DNA from 3 places in the Companilactobacillus sp. genome. Region 3 is predicted to be linked to each of the others. Evidence: riboswitches for the same ligand, from Rfam matches in the RefSeq annotation. Region 3 holds a riboswitch; each other region holds the start of a gene.
The links. Region 3 has a riboswitch for thiamine pyrophosphate ahead of LKF16_RS06540 (ECF transporter S component). Riboswitches for the same ligand answer to the same signal wherever they lie in the genome.

Region 1 (7,538 bases), 580 kb from region 3:
CACGATTGATAGCTTTTCCAAAATGGCAAATAATACCTAAACCAGTTCCAATCACGACTGCAAAAATTACTGCTGCCAAATTTTTCATCGGAGCAATGGCGTAAATTCCCATGGTGATCGAACAAATACTAAAAGCCATGTTTAATCCATTTTTAAACTCATCGGACATGATGTGACCAATCAGAGCACCCCCTAGTCCTCCGAAAAAAATTGAAAATACGTTAACAATGACGCCAATCGGCATTTCTAAAACTCCCCGCTGTCTAAAAATCACTACAGACAATAGTCTAATTGTCCAAAAAACAGAGAACAATTCAGTTTTAGTGCTAAACTATTCAGATTATGAATAGTTGGGGGATTATTATGGATACTCGGAAATTGGCAATTTTTAACGATCTGGCAGAAACGCAAAATTATAGCCGAACAGCTGAAAGAATGTTTCTGTCACAGTCAACTATTTCTAAACACATTATGTCCTTGGAAAAAGAATGGGACGTCAAACTCTTCATTAGGGTTCATCGACAAGTAAAACTTACTAGCGCTGGAAAACTGCTCTTGCCTAAAGTAAAGAAAGTGCTCGAACAGTCCAACGACCTGCAGCAAATGATTGAAGACCAAGTTTGGCTGACAGAACGTCCGCTAATAATCCAAGAATTGCCGTCATTTTCGCATTATCAAGGGTCACAGATGGTGGCAAACTTTATGGCAGAATATCCCCAAATAAAAATTAAATTCAGTGAGAATAACGTCGACCAACTAGAACATGCTTTAGATCAAAAAAATGTTGACGTTGTCTTCACACGCATTTTTCATAATAATTTTCCCGCCTACAACCTACTGAAAAACGAGACCGATGAACTAGTCGTCTTGATGTCGAAAGACAATTCGTTATCCCAACAGGTTAGTGTCACTATCGACCAACTAAAAACTCAACCATTGTTGCTTTTTAAAGATGGAATCAGTAAATCTAATCCTGTTTATAATGAGTTGCAAGACATTTGTGCGTCTGCAAAAATTTCATACGATGGTCAGCAAAAAGGATTGATCCTCGATATGATCAATCAAAACATTGGCGTTTCAGTCGCAATGAATGGTTCGGTTGACCTCACCGATTATCCGCAGATCAAGGCGGTGCCACTGGAACCAAAAATTAAAAATCATTTGGCGTTTATGAAACAACGTGACAATACATCGGCCGTAGTATCGCTGTTTTGGAAATTCCTTGAAGAACAAACGCATCAATTTTTTGCAAAATAAAACGCCCTAAGATTTCTCTTAAGACGCTACTTACTACCACTTATATTGCACAGGATTCTTCATATATTTGTCGTAAATATCACGGACGATACCCATTTGTTCATGGGTGAAGGCTGGCAAGTCTGCTGCGGCAACATTTTTTTCAATTTGTTCAGGCTTTGATGCACCTGGAATTACCGTGCTAACAGCATCTGACATCAAGATATATCTCAGTGCCATTTGAGCCAGCTTGTCGCCGGCGCCTAATTTAGCATCCAACTCTTGAGCTGCTTTGACACCAGTTGCGTAATCTACACCAGAGAAGGTTTCGCCGGCATCGAATTCTTCACCATGACGGTTGGTCGTGCGGTGATCGTTTTTGCCGAATGTTGTATTCATCGTGTATTTACCACTCAACAACCCACTAGCAAGTGGCACACGGGCAATGATACCGACGTCATGCTCTTTAGCCATTCTGAAGAAATTATCGGCTGGACGTAAACGGAACATGTTATAGATGATTTCAACTGAAGAAATGTCGTAATCCAAAGCCTTCATAGCTTCTTCTACTTTTTCAACTGAAACGCCGTAGTTCTTGATCTTACCTTCTTTTTTCAACTTGTCCATCGTGAAAAATACTTCTGGTTCATAAAAAACAGGTGTTGGTGGACAGTGCAGCAAAACGTTGTCCAAGGCATCAACGTCAAGATTTGTGAGGCAGTCTTCAACAAACTTCGTCAAGTTCTTTTCGTTGTAGCCTTCTGCAACATGCGGATCTAAACGGCGACCGACTTTAGTGGAAACAAAGACCTTGTCGCCTTTTCCCTTGATGAATTTTGCCAAAGCACGTTGGCTTTCGCCATCTTGATAAACATCGGCTGTGTCAAAAAAGTTGACGCCGTTGTCCCAGGCAGCTTCAAGTGTCTTTTGAGCATCGTCTTCTGAAAATGGGTCGCCCCATTTTGAACCTAATTGCCAAGTACCCAACGATACTTCAGATGCATTAAAGTTAGTTTTTCCAAATCTACGATATTTCATGGTAGTCTCCTTAGAAGTATTAATTGAACTAAGCATACTCGTTAGAGCATAGTCGAAGTCAAATTTTTTACTAGTAGGCTTTACACAATAGTTCATCAGTGCTAATATGTATTACATACTAGTGAGGAAATAATCATGAATAATTCCCAATTGCTAAAGGGCGTCCTGCAAGGATGCGTCCTAATGGTTATCTCAAAAAAAGACGTCTACGGATACGAGTTAGTCCAACGGCTGCAAGAACTGGGCTTCACCGATATTATCGGCGGGACCGTTTATCCGCTCCTGCAAAAATTGGAAAAGAATGGTCAATTAACTAGCGTTCGCAAGGCATCTTCTGAGGGACCAACCAGGAAATACTATTCAATTACCCAACAAGGACGTGACCAGATCGGCGAATTCATTGACCAGTGGCAAGCTCTTGAAACTGTAGTAAATCAAATAATCTCGACAAAAGACGGTGACGACAATGGCAAATAAAGTTTCAAAAATAATCGACGAAAACAATCAATTGCGCCAGCAATTAAATGACCAAAATAAAGAATATTATGAAAAATTACTGATCTACGTTAGGTCAGCAGGATTTTTCTATGACGACAACGAAGTCGAAAGTAGCTTGCTGGAAATTCTCAAGGACATCATTGATGCGCAAAAAGATTATAAAAATGCCGAAGAATATCTGGGGAAAAATCCATCTGAAGTCGCCGACGAATTGATTGCTAACTATACTAAGATCAGCCTTTTTGAACGTGTTAAATTCATTGGCCTGCTCTTTGGTATCAGTGTTATCTGGACTCTGATCACGCAATTCAGCAGTTCTAATCACGAGATCAATCTAATGCCATTTATCTTAAACGGTGTCTTCATGATTGCCTTAACCGCTGGTATGATGTGGTTCGTTCACCAAACTACCTATCGCAAGCTATTCGACAATAAAAAAATCGAATATACCGCTGCCGGGATTTTTGGAGTCGTGGTGATTGCTATCTTCGCCGGAATTTTATTCATCACGCCATCATTTATGAGTTTCAGCATCAACAATGGCGGTATCGTCTTCGTCAATGTTATCGTGATTGTTGCCTGCTTGGTTGGAATCTACTTTTTACCAGATACTTACGAACAGATTCTGATTGCCGCAATGCCAGTAATTTTGATCATCACCCTATTGAACATCATCAAAACTTTTGGCTTGCCTTATTACGTTATTAAACAAGTTTCAACGATTGCAATCATCTTATTGATTCTCGGGATCTTCTGGTTTGGCGCCGTCTTTTGGCACTCAACTCAACAAGATAATAAGAAATAAAAAATGGAATACCAGCTGGTATTCCATTTTTTTAACCTTCTAAATTATGCTTGCGTCTTTGATACTCGTCGTCGGTCATATTACCCTTAGCATATTCTTCTTTTAAAATTTCTAAGGCATTCTTTTGTTTAGCTAACTTAGTATGATCGCCACTGAAAAAGTAGACGAACGCAAAGATGATCATTAATACTGCTAGACCGGTGATAAACATTCCACCGCCCATGAAGCCCATTCCAGAACCGAATAAACCTGAACAAAATGTTGAACCCATCATGATTAGACATCTCCTTTTATTGACTTCAAAGTCATTATAATTTGATTATCGAATAACTAAAAATAATTGAATTGTTTAATTCTTTAGCAAAAAGTCAGTCGCGATTTTCACTGCTCTTTGCTGGCTATTGCCAACGGTGTAGACGTGGTCTCCTTGTGGCAACAGATGCAGGGTACTGTTTTGATAGATCTCGTCATATTTTTCAGAAGCACTTGGATCGACAATCTTATCATCAGTCCCATGGATCAGACAAACTGGCCCCTGATACAGCTTTGAAACTTCATAAATCGGCAAGCTCTTGTTTGTACGCAGGTAAAATCCACCAACGACCTTGCTGCCAAAGTCATGCAATTCGTCTGGAACATTGACCGGGTCGTACTTAACTCCCAGTACTTCGCCCTTTTCGGCATCAGATTTAAGCGTTGCTGCTGGTGAGAGCAAAATCAATTTTGCGACCTTATCTGGATAGTAGCCGGCAAACATACTTGCGACGACGCCACCTTGAGAGTGACCGACTAAATAAATATTTTGCACGCCTTCGACTTTTTGGGCGTATTCATAAATTGCTTGAGCATCAGCCAATTCACTCATGACCGTCATATCTTGGAAGCGGCCGTCGCTTTGGCCATGTCCATCAAAGTCGCAACGCAAAGTTGCCATACCTTTGTCTTCGAAACTTTCGGCTAATTGATACAACAAAGTACTAGGGAAATCACCTTTATTGCCCATGAAACCGTGCATTAGAATCACCAAATCAAACTTGTCAGTATCTGGTTTATTAAAAATTCCGCGTAACGTTAATCCGTCTCTAGTTATTTCTACTTTCATTTTTACCATCCTCATGTGATTGTAAGCGTTCTCTATGATTCCATTATAATATGAGAATCAACTTATTAATATCAAACCTAACAAGTTTTTAATAAGTGTGGAAATGTCATGAGATATACAAAATTTATGCTATACTGAAATCACAATTGAATACGAAACATTTGGGGTGCACAAACGCTGAGATTATACCCATTGAACCTGACACGGCCAACACCGGCGAAGGAAAATGTGAAACCATTTTATGGTCTTTTTGTGCCCGTCATTAGATTAATGACAGGCATTTTTTATTGGTCAAGCTCCCCGAATTTTCGATTCAAAATTTTATTAAGGAGTTTCTTATGATCAATTCTTCCAAGACTCAAAAGTTAACTATCCTGGCAATGATGATTGCTTTGGATGTTGTACTTTCTCCAATTTTTCGAATCGAAGGTATGGCACCTATGTCTAGTGTTTTAAACGTCATTGGTGCTGCCATGTTAGGACCTTATTATGTAGCTATCATGGCATTAGTTTGTGCCATTATCCGTATGACGATGATGGGAATCCCACCACTAGCCTTAACCGGTGCCTTCTTTGGAGCCCTATTGGCTGGGATCGGCTATCGCTATACTCATAAGATTTGGGGTGCAATGCTCGGAGAAATCATCGGAACCGGTTTGATTGGTTCATTGGCATCATTCCCTGTCATGGTATGGTTCACTGGCAATTCAAACGGTATGTATTGGTTCTTATATACACCAAGATTCTTTGGTGGTGCAATCTCTGGTTCGATCATTGCGTTTCTAGTTTTGTACAAGTTAAAAGACACGCGTACATTCCTACGTGTTCAATCCTTATTCCAAGAGGCCAAACATGGAAAATTACAGTCGAAATAACTTTTTTACTCAATTTGTTAAAGACAGCTTTCCAATTCAAAATGCAACATTAGTTCACTGCATTACCAACGAGATCACTGAAGAGTCAGTCGCTAATGCCTTGTTATATATCAATGCTAAACCAGTAATGGCTTCTGACACCCGTGAATTTTCAGACTTTTTCAGCCAAACTGATAGCCTATTTTTGAATCTAGGACACATTTCACCAGAACGAGAGGAGACACTTTTTCAAGCTGGAAAAATGGCAGATGAGACCGATACGCCCTTTGTTGTTGATCTAGTGGGAATTGCATCTTCTACAATTAGATACAATTTGGCATTTAAACTATCGGAACTGGCTCCAACGATCATTAAGGGAAATACTTCTGAAATGAGAGCTTTTTGCAACTTAGATAGTGAAGCACGCGGCGTCGATGCCTCAATTGAAGACCAGGCAGATGCTGCAATTGACGAACTGTTGCACGCCATGAAAGGTCTGGCTAGTCGTCATCCAGAAACTACTTTTATTGCTACTGGTGAAACTGATTTGGTCGTTTGCGACGGCAGTTGCTTTGAGCTACATAACGGTGTCCCGGAACTCGACCGTTTTACTGGTACTGGAGATATCGTTGGTGCAATGATGGCAGCCTTGATCAAGAACAATCACGAAGGATTGGCGGCTGGAATCAGTGCCATCAGTTATCTTAATATCTGTGCGGAAAATGCCAGTCAAATCACCGAGGGCTTGGCTGACTTCCGTCAACAAACTCTCAATCAACTATCTCTTTTAATGAACAATGACTATTGGTTTGAAGCAATCAGAGGTGCAGTCCATGCTTGATCTGAGTCTTTATTTAGTCACTGCTCGATACGATTATTCTGATGAAAAATTTTTACGGATCATCAATGAAGCTTGTCGTGCTGGCGTGACAATGGTCCAATTGCGAGAGAAAAATGCGACCACTAGAGAAATTTTTGAATTAGCCTTAAAAGTTAAACAAATTACCGATTCTTATCAAATCCCCCTGATAATTGACGATCGGATTGATATTTGTTTAGCAGTCGATGCCTCAGGAGTACACATTGGAGACAACGAAATGCCAATTGGAATTTCTCGAAAGTTACTCGGTCCAAATAAAATTCTAGGTGTTTCGGCCAAAACTTTAGCACGTGCTAAAAAAGCTGAACAACTAGGAGCTGATTATTTAGGAACTGGAGCCATCTTTCCGACACAAACTAAGGTCATCACTAAACATACTGAAATAACAACCCTCAATGAAATTGCACAAAACGTCAACATCCCTGTCGTTGCCATCGGCGGGATCAAGACTACTAATGTGCAAGCCTTTCATGACATCCCCATTGCTGGAGTGGCAGTGGTTAGTGGAATTATGAAGGTTGATAACGTTGAAGAAACTGTTCAAGAATTATTAAATCGATAGAGCAAAGGTGTGGCCAATTGTAGGTCACACCTTTTATTATTTCTCCTGATAAATATGAATATAAACTTTGATCGGTAAGTCTGCCAAATACTTTTCCATTAAGGGTTTAACTTGTTTATCCCAATTGAGGCCACCATTTCCGGCACCTAATTGTGGAAAGGAAATCGACTCTATCTCTTTTTGTTTATAAGTCTCGACAAATTTTTGCAAACCTAGTTCCAAGTATTTGATTTTAGATTTACTGCGCCAATTCTTTTTCGTTGGGAAATTTAAGATCCACTTGTCATCAGATTTATAAAGATACAACTTGCCCACAGTCAGGCTTCCATCTTCACAGTATTGCTTATATTTAGTGAACATATCTGGATACGTTTTTTTACATTCCAATGCAATTCCCTTGCCCATGACACCAACAGTATTAACTGTGTTGACTATAACTTGTGCTGGACTATCGAGTAAATTTTGATCAACATATTCTAGCGGCATATTTTCCTCCATTTTTATTAAAACTATTTGTTTATTACACAGTTAAATTACGTATTCCATTTCCAAAATTTTTTCAA
Region 2 (7,538 bases), 930 kb from region 3:
GGAAAAGCCAAACCAGATGAAAACAATAAAGTATCTGTAAAAGATGCAACATTGAATTCAGAAGGAAAGGTAATGTTTCCTAAATATAATCAATCCATGGATGCTATCAATACTAAAGCAAAGGATTTGAACAATAATGAATTCACCATTTAAGGTTGATCCAACTCAAATTAGTTTTAGAATGCATGCAGAAGTGGACAATGAGGGAATAGATAAAGATTTTATTTTTACCTCAGACCGAAGTTGCATGGATCCTGTTTATCAATATGCATGTCGGATTCCTGAGTCGACAAATTTTTCAGTAGTGTTGGAAACAGATAATCCTAATGATGAATTATATATTGATGATTTTAATGAGACGGTCAGAGATGCTGATGTCGATCATCGAGATTTTCCAACCGATGGTAAAGGTTACCGTTATTCTCCGAATAAGATTGGATCTTCTGGACGGTATAAATGCTCTGTAAAAATTTTTAATAGAGGACGTAACGATCCTTACTATACTTTGAGCCCCGGTATGTATGGCTTAAGTGTAATTTCTAATGGAAGACGGTATTATTGTTCCATTGAAATAACTTTAAAGAATCTGATTTCGGATTCATCTTGGATAAATATGGAACATGACATTGATGAAAAAATAAGTCAATTGTCTCGTAGCTCAGTTAAAAATTATAATATGAAATTTGCTGTTACCGATCAACGCCGAAAGCAGGATCCTCAAGATGAGGCTGCAGCTGATGATTTGATTCAAAATTCCAAACAGTTGACAGCAAATTTGCAAAAATTGCCTGAAATTCTTAGGTTTCAAATAAGAAAAGATTATAAATGGAAAGACAACAAAAAAAGTATTCGCACTGATGCCAAGTCATTGAAAATGATGACCAGGTATCCTGAAAGGACTGCTAAAGAATCCTTTTCTAGATATAATGCTTTAGATTATGATATTAAAGCAAACCAGTACATTAAATTTTCAATTGAATATCTTGCTAGATTTGTGAACAAGCGGATAGATTATTATCAAAATATTTTAAAAAATGAATTGGATTTGATGAAAAATAATTCAAATCAAAACAACGGTTATTTATTTCAAAATGAGAAAGAAGAGCTAACGCAAAAGGTTAAACAGCTAACTCATATTCGTGCCGTTGCGAATCAAACTATCAGAAATAAAGTCTTTAAAGATGTTAAAAGTAAATTTCCAAATTCTATTCCAAAAACGATTATTCTAAATCCGGTGTATCGTAATATTTTCAATCAGTATGAGAATGTTAGAGTCAAAAAATACCAACTTTCATTAACTGAGACCAATAGGATCAATTGGAAACCAACACATGAAATCTATGAAATTTGGTCATGTTTGACTTTGGTGGATCTTTTCTTAAGTGACGGTTATAACATTGTTGAAGATTGGGATTTAGGGAATAGATATGATTCCATTCAACGTTTCACAGACGGTGCCAACATCACGATTGAAAATCCTGAAAAACACTATTTGCTTAAAATTACTTATAATCAGAGAATAGAAAATAATTCAGTGCCAAATTTTACCGCCAGTAGCAAACACAATTATCCTGACATCAGAATTGATATCAAAGTCAAGGATAATTACGTTGGATCAATTATTTTAGATACAAAGTATCGATCAATTTATCAAGTAGTACTTGGTAAAAAAGTAAACGAGTCGACGGAAGAAAATGGCTCTTCAAAATATGAAAAAGGTTCTTCAAATTTGGGACAATTGATTTCATATAAAGATTTTATAAGAAATAAAAAATTTGATTCAAAGGAAAAGACCGTTATTTGCGTATATGCGTTATTACCTGATATTCCCAAGAAAGTATGGGGGAGGTTAAAAGGTAAGATGGATTGGGTGGAAAAAGAAAAAGATGTATTCATAAAGCCATTTAAGCGAACTAACGAGGTTGATCCAATTAGCAGTGAGGATCGTGTTGAGGGTCACAATATCATCGAATGTATCAATACTGCAATTGACGAACGTGTTAAATCTCTGAAAAAAATTTAGAAAATATTAGCTATGATTCTGTTTTTAAGAATCATGGCTTTTTTACTATACCAATATCCCAAAAAATCAAACCAACCTAAAAATATATCATAAAAATGACATATACCAACCGAAATTAAAATTTCTATATGGAATAATTTTTTACCCCTTAATTTTTTCCCCTCAATGGTCTACAATTAAATTGTGAATGTAATCGCTTTCACAACGAACGACGTTTTATCCGGACAAGATTTTATCTAAAATCACAAGGGGGAAATATCATGAGTGACCGCAATACAGCAAATGTTTTATGGTTCGACGAACTACATCGATCAGATGTTAACTTAGTGGGTGGTAAATCATCCTCACTAGGAGAAATGACTTCTTCAATGGATGTACCAGTACCCTATGGTTATGCAACAACCGCTGCTGCCTATAGATATTTTATGGAAGCAACAGGATTGAACAAAAAAGTTAACGAGTTGTTAGATGGTCTTCAAGACTATGAAAATTCTGATCAACTCCGCGACACTTGTAAACAGATCCGTGATTTGATCGTGGGTGCTAAAATGCCAGATGATTTGGCAAAGGATATCAAGGATGCATATGCTTCATTGTCTGAAAAAGTTGGACAAGCAGATCCTTTCGTAGCCATCAGATCATCCGCTACAGCTGAAGATCTACCCGATGCATCATTTGCCGGACAACAGGAATCATATTTAAACATCAAGGGAGCAGATGACGTTGTAGATCGTGTTCAACAATGCTATTCATCATTATTTACTGACCGTGCAACTTACTATCGTCATAAACAACAATTCCCATATGAAAAAGTTGCTTTATCAGCAGCTATTCAAATGATGGTCTTTTCAAAATCATCAGGTGTTATGTTCTCTGTTAACGTTGCAAATGGTGACGATACAAAACTTGTTGTCGATTCAATTCGTGGATTAGGTGAATATATCGTTTTAGGTAAAGTTACACCTAACCACTTTGTAGTCGATAAGGAATCAATGAAGATCGTTGAAAAAAATGTTGTTAAACAAACAGTTGAATTAACACGTCTTCCAGGCGGTGGAACTAAAGAAGAAAAAGTTCCAGAAGATTTGCAAGACAAACAATCAATTACTGATGAACAAGTAATCGAATTGGCTGGCTATGTAAAGAAGATCGAAAAACATTACGGCTGCTACATGGACATGGAATTCGCTTTGGATTCCAATACAAACCGCTTGTGGATCGTTCAAGCACGGCCAGAAACTGTTTGGTCACAACGTAACAAGGATAAGAATAACGACGATGATGGGGATGAGAACGTGGTATCAGAATCAGATGCTAAAGTTATGGTACGTGGATTGCCAGCAAGTCCTGGACTATCAAGCGGTACAGTTCACGTAATCGATGATCCTAAGGATATCGATCAATTCAAACAAGGCGAAGTTCTGGTAACCGTCATGACATCTCCTGATTGGGTACCTGCAATGAAGAAAGCTGCAGCTATCATCACTAATAATGGTGGTATGACTTGTCACGCAGCTATCGTTTCTCGTGAAATGCAGATTCCATGTATCGTTGGTACTGAAAGTCGTGGTGCCACAGCTACAGACGTATTCAAGACTGGCGATGTAGTTACAGTTGATGCTAAAAATGGTGTAGTTTACGAAGGTAAAGTTTCTTCAATGCTTAAAAAAGCTGCTCCAGAACAAGCAGGCGGCCAAGTTGTGGCTGCTGAAACATTTGCTCCAACAGCCACACGTGTCATGATGAACTTAGGTGACCCTGACTTGGCAGAGAAGTACTCGACATTGCCAGCAGACGGTATTGGTCTAATGCGTGAGGAATTCTTGTGGACAACATTTATCCATGAACACCCACTATATCTCATTGACCAAGGCCATCCTGAAAAAGTTGTCGACATGCTATCGGCAGGTATTTCTAAGGTTGCTCGTGCAATGGCCCCTCGTCCAATGGTATTACGTCTTTCAGACTTCAAGTCAAGCGAATATCGTAATCTAAAAGGTGGAGACAAGTATGAACCAGAAGAACCAGCTGACTTATTAGGTTGGCGTGGCGCTTCACGTTACTACGATCCAAAATATATCAATGCCTTCAAGCTTGAATTGGAAGCTGTTAAAAAAGTTCGTGAAGAATACGGTTTGAAGAATTTGAACATTATGATTCCATTCGTCAGAACTGTTGAAGAAGCTAGAAAAGTTACAACAATTATTAAAGATCAAGGCTTAGTTCGTGGTCCTGACTTCAAGATCTACATGATGGCTGAAATTCCATCAAACATCATCCTGGCTGATCAATTTAACCAATATGTTGATGGCTACTCAATTGGTTCAAATGACCTTGCAATGTTGATCCTTGGATGCGATCGTAACAATGATACAGTTTCACCATTGTTTGACGAACGTAACTTAGCAGTTAAACGTGCAATCCGTCACTTGATCAAGGCAGCTCACAAAGATGGCAAGACAGTCTCAATTTGTGGTCAAGCTCCTTCAGAATATCCAGAATTTACAGACTTCTTGATCAGAAGCGGTATCGACTACGTTTCAGTTAACCCAGATATGGTTAAGGAAACAAAACGCAATGTCGCACACTTTGAACAACGTATCATGTTGGACAAGGCAACTGGCAGGGGTTTGCAAGATCCAACTGACTATGAATGGTAGTCAAATATTAATGTAAAAAATCGAGAGAACTGACTAGTCAAAGTTGGCTCTCTTTGATTTTTTACAGCTCGGGTTGGTTGATATGTATATCGCTACAAATATTTTTGACCATATGCTAGACTTAAATTAAACCAAATAAGCACTAGGGGTGTTTCCAAAGAAACTGAGATAGGCTATACCTGATCCCTTTGAACCTGTAAGTTAATGCTTGCGTAGGAAAGTGCGATAATCTGGGCAAACGTAAGCCACGATTCTAAATCCTACGATTAGAACCGTGGCTTTTTCTATAATCTGGAGGAAAAACATGCAAATCGATTTATTACAAAAGGTAAGAACTGATAATCCAATGGTGTTAAATATCGCAAACTCAGTAACTCAAGGCGACGTTGCAAATGCAATCAGCGCCATTGGTGCATCTCCATTAATGACTAACTATGACCAAGAATTGAAGACTTTGGCACAATTTGCCAACGGGATCTGTATCAATATTGGGACGTTAGACCAACGTCAAAACGAACTCAGCAAGTCGTTGCTCAAGTTAGCCAATGATTTTAACAAACCAGTTGTCCTTGATCCCGTGGGAATTGGAGCCGTACCTGAACGTTTGAACTTTGTTGAAGAACTATTTCAAGCTGGTAAACCCACGATCATTCGTGGAAATGCTGGAGAAGTTGCTAGTTTAGTGGGTGCATCGTGGTCTGCTAAGGGAATTGATTCGATCGATGATGGACAAAGCCAATCAGTTGATGAGATCGCTAAAGACTGTGCCAAAAAGTTCTCTTGCGTTACAGTCGTAACTGGTGTGACTGACACGATTGCTACAGATACCTCAATTGCCCATGTCTACAACGGCCACAAGATGTTTACGACTCGAGTGGGAACTGGTGACATGCTATCCAGCATAATTGCGGTATTTGCTGGTGTCTCTGATAATGATTACTTTGAAGCTGCCAAGATGGCTAGTCTGGTATTTAGTCTTTCTGGTGAATTAGTAATGAAGGAAAGTCCTAACATTGGACCATCAGAATTTGGCGGACGTTTGCTCGACCAACTTTATAACATTACAGTTGAAGATGTGAAGAAATGGGGTAAATACGATGAATGATATAAATAGTTTTCCTCAGACGCTAACGATTGCTGGAACTGACAGTGGTGGTGGTGCCGGAATCATGGCAGATATGAAAACGATGCAAGAATGTGGTGTTTTTTCAACGGCTGTCGTAGTTGCAGTTACCGCTCAAAACACAATTGGCGTGCAAGATTTTCAAGCATTATCTCCAAAGATGATCAACGAGCAGTTTGACTCGATCCATGACGACTTTGAGATCAAAGCTTGCAAGACAGGGATGCTCGCAGATGCAGAGCACGTGGAATTAGTGTATAACAACTTGAACAAATATGATTTTGGCCCATTTGTGCTTGATCCAGTTATGATTGCTAAAGGTGGAGCCCAGCTGATTTCTGATGAGGGAATCGATCTGATCAAAACTAAATTGATCAAATTAGCAACGCTCGTAACGCCCAATATGCCTGAAGCTGAGGCTTTGATTGGTTCAAAGATCGAAAGCCAAAGCGGTATGCTAGTTGCTGCCAAGAAAATTCAGAAGCTTGGTGCCAAGAACGTCTTGATCAAAGGAGGTCATGGCGATTCTGAAATGGTTAGAGATATCGTCTTGCTTGAAAATGGCGACAGTTTTTGGATGAATTCCAAACGAGTGCACACAGTTAGAACTCACGGAACTGGCGATACAATTTCTTCAGCCATTGTGTCACGCTTGGCACTAGGCGATTCGATGAAGGATGCCATTTTATTTGGTAAAGATTTTGTCGAGGCAGCTATCAAAAATACTATTCAAGTGGGACATGGTCATGGTCCATTAAATCATTGGGCTTATAATAAGGAGCACGATAAAGATGAAGTTTGATCCAGATATGTTGAAGGCTTATTTTGTCTGTGGAAGTCAGGACTTAATAGGTCAGGATTTTGAAAAGCTATTAGAACAGTGTATTGAAAGTGGCATCACGGCGTTTCAATACCGAGATAAAGGAAACTCAAAATTGACTGATGCTCAAAGATTAGACCTTGGTAGAAGTTTGCAGGAGATCTGTAAAGCTACCCACGTGCCATTTATCGTTGATGATGATGTTCAGATGGCCAACGCACTCAACGCTGACGGTGTTCACGTGGGTCAAAAAGACGAACGGATCACCAAAGTTGTTCAAGAAGCAGCTCCAGGAATGATCATTGGGCTCTCTTGTCAAACCGTCGAACAAGTTCATCAAGCTAATAAGATTGATCGAATTGACTATATCGGTGCTGGTCCAATTTTTCCAACTTCTTCTAAAAATGATGCAGTGGCTCCAATGGGGTTACCTCTGATGAAAGAAATGTCTCAAGTAAGTCGGGTGCCGTTCGTTGCCATTGGTGGAATCGACGATGAAAATGTCTACGACCTGAAGCCCAATGGGGCAGTCGGTGCTGCTTTTATTTCTTTGGTCACGAAGTCAAACGATGTCGACCGAACTATCAAGAATGTTTTGAATGCATTTGCTTAGCATACCTAGTGCATCTGCTTTTTTCGTGGTTAAATTGTAGTAGTACGGGTAAGGAGTTCAATATGCGAAAAACGTTAGAAATGCTGGGCGGCGGTGCCTTGAATTTAGTGGCCAACGCTGGCGTAGCGATACCATATTTCTTTGCATTAATGCTATACAATCAACACAAAACTGAGCCAGTCTTTGCACTGCCATTTTTGATGCTTTATACCTTTAGATGTATCGGAATGTTGTTGACGTCTCAGATTAAAAAGTCAGCTTCAACGATGCTCAATGTTTCCAACTTGTTTGGGGTAATC
Region 3 (7,538 bases):
AACTAGTCCGTTCCACAATTTGATCATCTTCTAATTGTTTGAGTTGTTCGGACATAACCTTTTTAGAAATTTCGGTATTATTTACTTCGCACTCGTATCGCAATAATTCGTTGTATCGCCTTTCCTTGAGACCTAATGCACAAATTATTGATGGTTTCCATTTCCCATCAATAATTTTCAAAACTAAGTTTATGCCCATGTGGTAATTATTTTTATTATCCATATTCCCATGTCCTCACAAAATCTACTTTAAAGTAACTAGTCTACAAAAAAGTGCCTTCTATAAAAATGTAACCCTTAACATTATACTAATTTTGTAAAAGATATCACAAACAAAAGGGGTTTACAAATATGACCGAATATAAATTTTTACAACCTTATACTTTCAAAAATGGAGCTAAAATCAAGAATCGTGTCGTTATTCCACCAATGACAGAACAATCAAGCTTAGAAGATGGAACTGTCTCTCGCGATGAATTGTACTACATGGGGATGCGTTCTGGTGGCGTTGGCATGTTCATCAGTCCGGTAGCATTTGTTACTGATAATGGTAAAGGATTCGAGGGTGAACTTTCTGCAGCGCATGACCACTTCATCCCTAGCCTTACAAAACTAGCCGATACCATGAAGAAAAATGGTACTAAGGCAATCTTACAAATCTTTGATGCAGGTAGAATGTCTAACACGGCAATCCTACGTGGAACTCAACCAGTCAGTGCCAGTGCGGTAGCTGCTCCTCGTGAAGGTTACGAAGTTCCTCGCGAATTATCAAGCGATGAGATTGAAAATATCGTAAAAGATTTCGGTGAAGCAACTCGGCGTGCTATTCAAGCAGGATTTGATGGTGTAGAAATACACGGTGCAAATACATACTTGATTCAACAATTCTTCTCACCACATTCCAACAAACGTACTGACAAATGGGGAGGAGATGTCAACAAACGTATGACTTTTGGTTTAGAAGTTATTAAGTCGGTGAAAGCTGCCGTTGATAAATACGCCAATAAAGATTTTATTGTTGGTTACCGTATATCTCCTGAAGAAATCGAAAACCCTGGAATTCGAATCGATGACACACTTCAATTTATTGATAAGTTAGCAGATCAACCAATCGACTACTTACATATTTCAATGGGTAATGCTTGGAGAGCTTCACTAAATGATTCTTCTGACACAACTCCAACAATTCTCCGTATTAAAGAAAAAGTCAACGGACGTTTACCTTTGATCTCAGTGGGTTCAGTGAATACCCCAGCAGATGCTGAAAAAGTGATGGATGCCGGCATTGATTTCGTTGCTATAGGACGTGAATACTTACGTGAACCTAAGTGGATTGAAAAGGTGCAATCTGGTGCTGAAGACACCATTAGATACACGATCAATCGTGAATCTCTTGATGAAATCGGGCTTAATCCAGCCTTAATGAGTTTCCTTGGTTTGATGGGACAAGATCTAGGTTTTGAAGGTGAAAAGAACAATAACGACGATGAAGCTTTCTCGACAGTTTTTAAATAATTTTTTAAAAAAATTTCTCTACAATAATATTAATTATCCTTGCTTTACACACCATGAGCTCAATGATAAGCTTGGTTTGTTATCATTGATTCTTAAAAGCAATATATCTGGGGTGCTGAAAAGCTGAGATCAAACCCATTGAACCTGATCTAATTAATATTAGTGTAGGAAGATATTGGATAAATTTAAAGGCCAACTATTTCTGTACACTTACATGAATAGTTGGTCTTTTTTTACCTCGTGGTTATATTCTTTCAAGAAGCTGAACAAAACTTTTTTGAGGGGACAGATTTATTATGATGAACAAACAAAGCACTAACGCTTCAAGCTCATTTATGAGTTACAAATTGCGTGACGTCGCATTTATTGCCTTAACAGGTGTATTTTGTGGTGCGATTTTCTTTGGTACTAGTCTTTCCTACAACTTTTTAGCTGCTGGACTTGCCGCTATCGGTATGGGACCAGTTGCCAACGACTTATTGCTAGGCCTTTGGATGATTGCCGGACCACTTGCTGCCATGTTGACACACAAACTTGGCGCCAGTACTTTAGGTGAGTTATTAGGTAGTTTCGTAGAAATGATCTTAGGTGGTCAATGGGGTGCTGCTACTTTGATCTCTGGATTGATTCAAGGTGCTGGTAACGGACTTGGCTTTGCCCTAACTGGTTACAAACGCTTTGATAAATTAGGCTTATTGTTATCAACAATCACAGGTACGATCATCACTTTCGGTTGGAGTTTGATCAACGAAGGTTATGCTAAATACAATATCGGATTTTTACTGCTATTATTCGTCGTTCGTTTTATTTCAATTGGTTTCTTTGCCGGCGTCTTAGTCTACTGGATCAACAAACTTGTTGAAAAATCTGGTATCTTGAATCGTGACTAGGAGCTGCTTATGGACAAAATTGCAATAAAGAATTTAACTTTTCGATACACTAAAGATGGTAAAGACATCATTAAGGATCTCGATTTTTCGCTTGATGCCGAGTCTTTTAACGTTTTATATGGCCCTTCTGGATGTGGTAAATCCACATTGATGCGGATCATGGCCGGCCTTTATCCAGAATATGCTGGACACGTTTTGAGTGGCGAAATGTACTTTGATGGCAAGAGTACTGCTGAGTGGAATACCCAAGACGTTGCTAGTGCTATTTCCATCCTTTTCCAAGATCCAGTCGACCAATTTTCGATGAAGACTGTACGTCGCGAATTCATTTTCACATTGGAAAACCTTGGTATTGATCGTGAAAAAATCGATCGTATCGTCGAGACTTCGTTAAAACGTATCGGAATTTTTAACCTGATCGACCGCCATTTGGATACCTTGTCTGGTGGAGAACTTCAGAAGGTTTCTTTAGCGATCACAATTGCCATGAACAGTGACGTGATCATTCTGGACGAACCTTTTGCTTCAGTTGATACAAAATCACGGGCTCAATTATTGGAATTGTTAAAAGACCTTCAGGTACACGATCATAAGACTATTTTGATTACTGATCACGATTTGATCGGCTACCAAAATTTGATCGATCACTTATATCATTTTCAAAACCAATCAGTGGTTTTAGTTGACGACCCTAGTCAAGTCTTCGCTAAATATCACCGCGAAAATCAACAACTGACTTTTTCTCTTCCCGATCAACGAGTGGGAAACTCTTTGATTCGAATCGATGATTTAGAGTTGATCAATGGACCAAAGGATCTGATCAAAGATTCTACTCTAGGGATTCCCAAGGGAAAAATGATTTTATTAACTGGTGAAAATGGCTCTGGTAAATCAACCTTCTTCTCTGCCTTGACTAGATTGCACGATTATAAAGGTACGATAACTTATCAGAACAAAGACATTCAAAAGTATAAACAACGAAAATACGCTCGAGAAGTTGGCCTGATTTTTCAAGATGCTAAAATGCAGTATTTGAAATTGACGGTTCAAGAAGAAATCGAGCTGAGCTTAAAACATACTAATTATCAGGATTATTGGACCGCTGAGACAGTCGACCAATACTTGCAAAAGCTCCATCTGGACCAATTAAAGGACCAAATCGTTTATCAATTGTCCGGCGGTCAAAAGAAGAAACTTCAGATTTTTGAAATGTTGATTCTGGGCGACCCTGTGCTGTTGTTCGATGAACCTTTGGCTGGCTTAGATATTGATTCCACCCATGTGGTCATGGAAATGATCAAGGAATTATCTCAGAAACAAAATCAAACTATTATTATGATCAGCCATCAATTAGGTGGTCTACAAGAATATTTTGATTATCATCTACAACTATCAGACCTAAATCTACAGTATACGGAGGTGCTTAATTATGAATCCATCTCTTAAGCTGGCTTTAGTTTTGATTTTTAGTTTTGAAATTGCCTTTATGCAAAGTATTTATGCCAACATCATTATTGCTGCAGTTGGTTTTATCTACTTATTGGCAAAAAGAATGAGCTTTAAAAAGTTACTCTGGTTATTGATCGTACCGATCATTCCAGTATTTGGTACTTGGTTCTCGTTTTACATGCATGGATCTGGAGATTCGATGCACAGTGCTTGGTTGCTATCGACCAGAATTTACGCCTACATTTTCTTAGGCGGTATCCTTTCCTTTACTGTTGACGTTGACGATTTACTTGGCTCCCTAGAACAAAATTGTCACATTCCTTCCAAGTTCGTTTACGGAACTCTGGGTGCATTCAACTTTGCTCCTCGAGTTGTTCAAACAGTTAAGCAAATGAAGACTGCTGCGATGATGCGAGGCGAGGTACTGCATGTTTGGTCACCAGAATTATTCTTCAAATCAATTTTGATATCGTTGCGTTGGTCGGATAATTTGTCACAAGCGATGCAATCGCATGGTTTTAGCGAGTATTCCGATCGCAGTCATTACGATGTTTATCCGATTCCAGCTTGGAATTGGGTTTTAGCTGTTGTATTAATAATTAGTTTACAATTTTTGGCATTTAGTCACTTAACCTAAAAAGTCAGTAATCAGGATTGTCTGATTACTGGCTTTTTTGATTGAAGTTTACTGCCGACTCCAGACGAAAATCGATTGCCTTTCGTCTGGCATCCTTGATTGGTTCGTTGGCGTAGCCAACATTTTAAACGGTTGCGCACGCACCAAAGGCGACGTACGTTCCATTATTTATTTTCCTACTGAGCCGGGCATCGATTTTCGTCTTCCGTCTAAATAGAATTAAGTCAAAATCTCTTCGTAGGTTGAAAGAAGGTATGCTTGCAGTTCCTCAATAAACTGGAATTACCTAGTTCCAAACCTATTGTGATCTTATTGGAGATAATGTACTTTCGAATTAATTTTCAGGGCTTGCGACTACTGCTGGTTCGCTTTTGTGGCGTTTTACTATTATTGCCAGTCCTATTCCGATTATTGTGATGATCACGTTTAAAATAATGATCATTCTTGGTGCGTCTGTTCCGGTTACTTTTGTCAAATATGCAGCTGTTGATAGCACTGCGTAATTGGCAATTGCAGATGCAATCATAACTAATGAAGTAGCTAATCCTTTATTACTTGGGAAAAAGCTGATTGTTGTTGAAGTTGCTAATTGAAGAACTCCTCCGGCAGCTGCGTAGCCAATTACAAAACTTCCGACATATAAAATAAACGGACTTTCAATTAGATAACATAATAAAAGCATGACGACTGAGATACTTGGATACAGGATCAAGATTGTTGTCTCCTTGATTCCCTTATGAATTAATTGAGCAGTTAACAAGACGGCAATCGTTGCTCCGACTGCATAAAATGATTGCAGAACACTCGGGTCACTGATTCCGTAACTCTTCCCTAATTCCTGATTACAGTTCAACCAGATCATAAATGTTGTGGAACTAGTAAAGCCAATCAGGATCGAAGCAATTGCAGCTCCTGAAAAATGTATCTTAGACTGTTTGGCTTTTTTAGTATCATCTTGAACATTCACAACATTTTGTTGTGGGAATGGCAAGATGAGAATTAAAATTGCATCGATCACCATGACTACTCCACAGAAAATGAAAATAACTTTATAAGACATGTGGGCACTTGCGACTAAACCAATTGCAAATGGCAACAAGAATTGTGCGATAGTGATGGCAAATTTGGTGAACAAGTTAGCGATTGATGCTGACTTTGGAAAAATTTCCATGACACTTGGTGAAATACAAGTATCAAGAAATGAATTTGCTACACCATTCAACACACCCATTCCGTATGCGATCCACATTGAATGAACGTTGATGATTCCAAAGAAGAATATTGCGTATAGAGCGATTCCGATAAATCCACTCACTCTTCTTCCTATCTTATCTGAAACTGGTCCAGCAAACGGATAAGCAATTAAACGCCCTAAACCATAAGCGGCAATGACTGAAACGACCATCGATTCATCAATGGCACCACTTGGTAAGCGAGTTGCTCCCCAAGCTTGGGCAAATTCAGGTTTGAATTGACCCATGATCGATAATGCAATTCCTAAAATAAAATAAGCAAAATATAGTGCAAAAGCAGTTGGGTAATACTTCTTCTGACTGTTAACCATCTTAGTTTCCTCCACTATTTGAGAAGAATAGTTGTTGAACTTGTTTTACTGGCATTGTTTTTCCAGTGTATAGCTTGAACGCTGCGGCTCCTTGCCACAACAGCATCCCTTTGCCACCAATCGTGGTACTGCCATGTTCTTTGGCATCAGCTAGCATTTGTGTAACTTCAGGATTATAGACTGTATCCGTTACTACTAGATCTGGACGATAAACTGAAGCATCCGTGATGTTAGTTTGGCTGAAGTTTGGTGCCATACCAGCCTTGGTAGCATTTGCTAAAATATTGCTCCGTTGGATGGATTCGTTCAATTCCTTTTGGCTATTAATATCGCCGACGGTAACTTTACAACTTGAAACTTCTTTGGAAATCTTCTCCGCAGTTAATTCCGCATTTTTATAAAAAGCGTCTTTTGGGTTAAAAATATGAATCTCCTTAGCGCCATCTAATGCTAATTGAACGGCAATTGCAGTACTTGCTCCACCGGCTCCTAACAAAGTTACAACTGCATCTTCAGGTGCAACTCCGTGCTGACGCAGGTTTTCAACATAGCCTGCACCATCGGTGTTATAGCCAGTTAACTTACCATCGTCGTTAACAATCGTATTAACAGCGCCAATCAATCTAGCGGCTGGCGACAAGTCATCAACCAACTGCGCAGCAGCTTTTTTACAAGGCATTGTCACGTTAGCTCCACGCATGTTCAAAACTTTCATCTCTGTTAAAGCTTGTTCCATTTGATTTTCTTGAATGTCAAAAGCAAGATAAGCGTAATTGATTCCTGCTTGTTCAAAACTGTAATTGTACATAGCCGGAGAACCAGAATGTCCGACCGGAGAACCGAGCAGACCTAACATAATCGTATGTCCATCAATTCTAGACTCCATGTTCAAAACTTCCCTTCGTTTATTGCTTTACCTTAGCTTGTTCAGCTTCATAAGCCTGATATTCTGCAGTTGGCATTTCTTTGCCAGTAAATAGTGTGTATGCGGCAGCTCCTTGCCACAACAACATCCCTTTTCCTGGTGCTGTTGTGCAGCCTAAACTCTCAGCATCTTCGATCAATTTAGTCTTCAATGGATTGTAGACAGTATCCGCAACCACCAAATCTTTTCTCAAAAAACTTTTATCTACTAATGATTGACCATCTAGTGGCTTCATTCCAACGATAGTTGCATTCACTAAAATATCAGCATCAACAATTTCTGACTTCAATTTTTCTTGGTCAGCTAAGGGATAAACATTAACCTCAACTTCTGGTTTAGCCTCGTTGATCTTGTTCTTAGTTTGTTCAGCATTTTGATAGAAATCGTCATCTTGATTAAAAATTGAAATAGCTTCGGCACCATCTAAAGCACTTTGAACTTGCAATGCAGTAGCAGCACCGCCGGCACCTAAGACAACTAACTTTTTACCAGCAACTTCAACGCCATTTTCTTTCAGGTTACGTACAAACCCGATTCCATCTGTGATGTGTCCAGTTA

Region 1: linked by a shared signal. The riboswitch ahead of thiW (energy coupling factor transporter S component ThiW) and the one ahead of LKF16_RS06540 (ECF transporter S component) in region 3 are both predicted to bind thiamine pyrophosphate.
Region 2: linked by a shared signal. The riboswitch ahead of thiM (hydroxyethylthiazole kinase) and the one ahead of LKF16_RS06540 (ECF transporter S component) in region 3 are both predicted to bind thiamine pyrophosphate.

What each region holds. Positions count from the first base shown of each region.
Region 1 covers NZ_JAKVLR010000001.1:1,912,926-1,920,463, reverse strand. The annotation lists gene LKF16_RS09175 (DUF554 domain-containing protein) at 1-244, opposite strand, end outside; gene LKF16_RS09170 (LysR family transcriptional regulator) at 364-1,257, shown strand; gene LKF16_RS09165 (aldo/keto reductase) at 1,291-2,274, opposite strand; gene LKF16_RS09160 (PadR family transcriptional regulator) at 2,410-2,751, shown strand; gene LKF16_RS09155 (hypothetical protein) at 2,741-3,577, shown strand; gene LKF16_RS09150 (hypothetical protein) at 3,609-3,851, opposite strand; gene LKF16_RS09145 (alpha/beta hydrolase) at 3,927-4,679, opposite strand; TPP riboswitch at 4,832-4,921, shown strand; gene thiW (energy coupling factor transporter S component ThiW) at 5,021-5,554, shown strand; gene LKF16_RS09135 (hydroxyethylthiazole kinase) at 5,532-6,374, shown strand; gene thiE (thiamine phosphate synthase) at 6,367-6,975, shown strand; gene LKF16_RS09125 (macro domain-containing protein) at 7,012-7,461, opposite strand.
Region 2 covers NZ_JAKVLR010000001.1:2,264,594-2,272,131, forward strand. The annotation lists gene LKF16_RS10830 (McrB family protein) at 1-153, shown strand, start outside; gene LKF16_RS10835 (nuclease domain-containing protein) at 137-2,023, shown strand; gene ppsA (phosphoenolpyruvate synthase) at 2,284-4,683, shown strand; TPP riboswitch at 4,818-4,919, shown strand; gene thiM (hydroxyethylthiazole kinase) at 4,988-5,788, shown strand; gene thiD (bifunctional hydroxymethylpyrimidine kinase/phosphomethylpyrimidine kinase) at 5,781-6,608, shown strand; gene thiE (thiamine phosphate synthase) at 6,598-7,239, shown strand; gene LKF16_RS10860 (hypothetical protein) at 7,302-7,538, shown strand, end outside.
Region 3 covers NZ_JAKVLR010000001.1:1,333,717-1,341,254, forward strand. The annotation lists gene LKF16_RS06530 (winged helix-turn-helix transcriptional regulator) at 1-223, opposite strand, end outside; gene LKF16_RS06535 (NADH-dependent flavin oxidoreductase) at 352-1,515, shown strand; TPP riboswitch at 1,614-1,703, shown strand; gene LKF16_RS06540 (ECF transporter S component) at 1,815-2,405, shown strand; gene LKF16_RS06545 (ABC transporter ATP-binding protein) at 2,415-3,851, shown strand; gene LKF16_RS06550 (energy-coupling factor transporter transmembrane component T family protein) at 3,835-4,491, shown strand; gene LKF16_RS06555 (MFS transporter) at 4,826-6,055, opposite strand; gene aroE (shikimate dehydrogenase) at 6,057-6,941, opposite strand; gene LKF16_RS06565 (shikimate dehydrogenase) at 6,961-7,538, opposite strand, start outside.